Regions from separate parts of the Paenibacillus sp. ClWae2A genome, predicted to be linked through region 1. Evidence: predicted binding sites of a transcription regulator. Region 1 holds the regulator's gene; the other holds the start of a gene.
The links. The regulator NrdR, encoded in region 1, represses ribonucleotide reductase genes. The targets are predictions, from matches to a motif close to AACACNATATATNGTGTT.
Positions count from the first base shown of each region.

Region 2: QVE09_RS15255 (anaerobic ribonucleoside triphosphate reductase) is a predicted target of NrdR. The motif match lies at 1,189-1,206, and genes of this name have one in related genera.

Region 1 covers NZ_JAULSQ010000002.1:683,187-685,661, reverse strand. Annotated here, with positions in the region: gene coaE (dephospho-CoA kinase) at 1-256, shown strand, start outside; gene QVE09_RS09065 (lytic transglycosylase domain-containing protein) at 253-816, shown strand; gene QVE09_RS09060 (alpha/beta-type small acid-soluble spore protein) at 899-1,120, opposite strand; gene nrdR (transcriptional regulator NrdR) at 1,237-1,704, shown strand; tRNA gene QVE09_RS09050 (tRNA-Ala) at 1,890-1,962, shown strand; gene QVE09_RS09045 (S-layer homology domain-containing protein) at 2,211-2,475, opposite strand, start outside.
Region 2 covers NZ_JAULSQ010000004.1:115,802-118,276, forward strand. Annotated here, with positions in the region: gene QVE09_RS15255 (anaerobic ribonucleoside triphosphate reductase) at 1-1,141, opposite strand, end outside; gene QVE09_RS15260 (ATP-binding response regulator) at 1,624-2,475, shown strand, end outside.

The sequences.
Region 1 (2,475 bases):
TCCTTTGCTCTACGAATCAGGTCTGGAGGACGGTTTCGAGGAAGTCATGGTTGTATATGTCCCGAGATCGGTGCAACGAGATCGCTTGATGGGTCGGGATGGAATGACTGCAGCACAGGCTGAGGCTCGAATGGATGTACAGATGGATATTGAGCGCAAAAAACAGCTGGCAGACATTGTCATCGATAACAGCGGCTTATGGCCTGCGACGGAACAGCAAATTGACTCATATCTACAGCGTAAGGGTTTGTTATGAGAATATTGCGTAAGAAACGTGTATTGCTGTTGATGTTTGTTTCCTTTGTACTGGTGTTATTTCTGAATACAAACTGGATGGCATGGTTCTATCCCATACATTATAAGGAAGAGATCCGTGCCCAATCTCAGAGCTATGAGGTTGATCCGTTTCTAATTGCTTCCATTATCAAGGTGGAGACCAATTTTAAGACAAGCAAGGAATCCAAACGAGGCGCCATTGGGCTCATGCAACTGATGCCTGATACGGCCAACTGGATACTGGAACAAGCCAAAATTCCCGACACTTCGCTGGAGGAATTGAAGCACGAGCCTGAACGCAATATTCAGTTAGGTACCTGGTATCTGCGGAATCTGTCCGATCAATTCGGTGGCAATGAAGCAGTTATGATCGCTGCCTATAATGCGGGCCCAGGCAAAGTGAACAGTTGGCTTAGAGATGGTGTGTGGGATGGCTCGTTCGATACAGTGAAAGATATTCCGTTTGGTGAGACGCGTCACTATGTACAAAGAGTCATTTACTATTATAATCAGTATGTAAAGATCTATAATACGTTCTAAGTATATAAGTAAAAGCACAGAGCAGGCCGGTTGTTCACCGGCCGCTCCATGCTCCTCTGTGTAGCGTATTACGATGCAGATATTATTGGTATTGACCTGCCAATTGCTGTTCTGCAATTGTTACCAGACGCTTCGTGATGTATCCACCGATCGAACCGTTCTCGTAAGAAGTCATGTTACCTTGGTATCCGTCTTGTGGGATGCTGATTCCGAGTTCTTGAGCAACTTCATATTTCATTTGCTCGAGTGCTGCGGAAGCTTTAGTTACCACCAGGTTGTTGGAGTTACCATTGCTTTGTGCCATTGCTGTTCACCTCCTCGCGGGTTGGTAAAAGTATTATGTGTCGGCAATGCGTTTTTCATTACAAAATCAGTACAGGGAATATGTGGTAAAAAGTAAAACGTGGGAAGTGATCTGTTTTGAAGTGTCCTTATTGCGGTTATATGGGTACCAAAGTGCTTGATTCGCGTCCGGCCAACGAAGCAAAATCCATTCGTCGTCGCCGTGAGTGTGAGCAGTGTGCCCGAAGATTTACAACGTTTGAGATGATTGAGGAGACTCCACTGATTGTTATTAAGAAAGATGGCAGCCGGGAAGAGTTCAGCCGGGACAAGATTCTCCGCGGGCTTATTCGTGCCTGTGAGAAACGTCCAGTCTCCGTAGAGACGCTGGAGATGATGGTATCTGAAGTGGAGAAATCTCTGCGTAATACAGCTGATGCTGAAGTGGAGAGTCGCCAGATTGGTGAGCTATTGATGGAACAGTTGTTTCCAGTCGATGAAGTCGCGTATGTCCGTTTTGCGTCGGTATACCGTCAGTTCAAAGATATCAATATGTTCATGAAAGAACTGAAATCCCTGTTGTCCAAAGACAATCTGGAGGATTAGTGAAGTGGGGAAAGGGAGAAGAGCAGTCTGGAGTTCCAGTCCGTGTGTACCAGAGAAATCGGTTGTTCTTCTCCAATCACTTTGGATCTTGAGAAAGTGATTGACAGCGAAAGCTGGATTTTATATGATATAGGAGTCGCCTGTGGAACGTAGCAGCGCTGGACAAGTTATCTATTTCATATCCTGGGGCCTTAGCTCAGCTGGGAGAGCGCATCGCTGGCAGCGATGAGGTCAGGGGTTCGATCCCCCTAGGCTCCATACTTTAAGAACGCCATCACGATATGTGATGGCGTTTTTTTGTGGTGAAATAAATCAGAACATGCATTAATTAAGTAGAATTTTTGGACTTGGGGACAAGCTTGGGGACGAATATTCTAGATGTCAAAAATCGAGGGTTTAAAGTCCTGACCGTGGAGTTATCAAAAAATTGAAATTTGAAAACAAGGAGACCCTTCCGGCTGGATATTGTCCAACCGGGAGGTGTCACCTTAATTCTGTATACGCTTTCAGTTAGCCAGATATTCGACGAACCTTACAAAGATCGTGGCTACTTCGGCGCGGGTGGCGGTGGCTTGGGGAGCAAAACGATTATCCGGCTTGCCTAATACAATGCCGATGCCTTGTAGCGCCTGAACGGGCTCCAACGCCCAAGAGCTGATCTCACTCTCGTCCGTGAAGGATTTAGAGTGGCTTTCAGGTAGCTCATAGCCCTTGTACTTCATGTAGTTGTACAGTATTACCAGCATCTGCTCGCGCGTCATCGGTGAATTG
Region 2 (2,475 bases), on a different contig from region 1:
AAGCAGTATAAAAACCGGCCCGGTCAGCGACAGCTCTGGCACCTTGGCAGATGCCAAACCGAATACCCAGCTTGACGAGATTAATGGTGTTGAAGGACAGATTACCTTTACCACTTTGACGATTGCGACCAAACCGGTCTGCCAGTGTACGTGTGCGGCATCCCATAGTTGCGATGATCGTATCCGGATCTTCCGGATGATAGAAAGGCAGATTGAAAGAGGCATCCACATTGACAAAGTTAGGATACATCCGCCGGGATGAACAGGTGACTGCGAGCCGGAACAAATCATAGTTCGGCTCTCCTTGAGCCTGATTGATCCCCTGTTTACATTGGAAAATATGTTGAGGGAACACGGGAGTCTCCCCGTTGCCCAGGCCACGAATGGTTGCTTCCAGCAACGAGCGTGATACCAACCGTCCTTCTGCTGATGTACATAATCCATAGTTCAGTGAAGTAAATGGAATCTGACCACCTGCCCGGCTACTCATTGTGTTCAAGTTATGAATCAGTGATTCAGCAGCTTGTCCTGTCTCCAGTTCAGTCTCTTCATAGGCGAAGGCATATGCACGTGGGCACTGATTCTTTGCTTCGATACTGTCCAGATGAAGCTGTTCATCCTCGAGCAGGGCATGCTCACCAAAGAGGCGTTGCCCTTTGCGATAATGTTTGCGGAAGGAACGCTGTACATAAGGGGCCAAATCCCAGTCAATCTTATTGGCCGATACACCGCCATATTGACTGTTCTGCTGGGATTGGAAGATGATCGCAACCAGGGCCATTGCAGACATGATCGTCTGAGGTGTGCGAACCGATCCATTGCCTGTATTGAAACCCGCAGCAAGGAGACGGTCAAACGGTATAAAGATGCAGTTGGTTGTTCCGAGTGCATACTGATCCAGATCGTGTACATACAGATCCCCATTCTCCACAGCTTGGGCAAGCTCTTCCGGCAACACATGACGCAGAGCATGCCACTTGGCTGTCTCCGAACCGAGCCTGCTCATCTTGCCGCTGAAGGAGTCCCCGTTCAGATTCGCATTTTCCCTCAGCGTATCGGCGTCTTCTGCGCCAATAATTCGTCTTCCCAGGTCGGATAATAGATCGGATGCCGGTGGAGTGGCATGCTCAAGCATGTTCATGTAAGGTTCCTCCTAAAATGATTTTGGTTATCATTCAATTTCCACATAACACTATATGTAGGTTCGTATTATCCATTTATAAACTATATGTGGTTTTTTGGGTGTGATAATGGTCACACAACTTATTGGACCGAGTGGACTTTCCTTTAATTGCTGCGGATAAAGGTTTCCAAAGCCTGAGTAGAAGCGTATAATTTCTAGTTATCCTGCAAGGATAATATTCGAAGTTGTACAAGATGGACTTTAATCAAGCTGAAAAGGCGATTTGCAAACCATTTTCCGTTATTAAACCATCAGTTCAAGACCTGCTTTTGTCCAAAAACGGGCTATCGGCAGGCAGTATGATTCTCTTTTACTTTTACGGTGTTAATCATATAAGTATAGATTGTGACAGCTATTCGGATTCTTGATGAACCCTTGTACGTGATTAAACATTCTGATATACAGATTTGAAAGTGCAGCTAAGACAAAAGGGGTGGATCATGGGGACGGCAGAAGGCATTACGAGAGGCTTCTATGAGGATATAAAGGAAGCTGCGGCCCATATCGTAGACGTATTAAGTGGTATATTGAAGGTCAATACCATCTTTGTTGCCACGAATGACGGGGTGACCAATGTCATTTTGGAGGCCTTCAATCGTACGGAAGAGTTAGTTGTTAAAGGCAGTGCACTTCCATTTACGGATTCATATTGCAGCCTGGTATTAAGAGACAACGGTAGTGTTCTTACGATCCCGGATACATCTGAACATCCGATGACACGATCCATGGGCGTTACGAGCGGACTTGGCAATCGCTTCTTCGTGGGCGTGCCTATTATGAAAAGATCGGGCGAAACATTTGGTACCATCTGTCTGATGGATGATCCTGGTTATGTGATCAGCGAAACCGATATGAAGACACTGAAGGCGATGGCTGTATTCCTGGGCTATGTTGTCGATCTGGAAAGCACATTGCATGTTCAGGAGCGGAAATTGAGTGATTCGGAACAAATGCAAGAACAGCTTCAGGCGGAGAAAGAACGTGCCGAATCCGAGGCCATGACCAAAACACAGATGTTGAAGCTGATGAGTCACGAGATTCGCAATCCCCTGAACGGTATTTTGGGACTGACAGATCTGATGCGCACACCGGATATGCCCGAGGAGCAGTCTGAATATGTGAACATGATTGAGACAAGCGGCAATATTTTGCTTTCTTTGCTGAATAATATGATGAATTTCAACATTAATGAAGCAGGTAAAACGGTTATACATGATGATCCGTTTGATCTGGTAGGCACCATTGAGAATACCGTGTATCTCTATGCCGGCATTGCGACGGGCAAGAACATT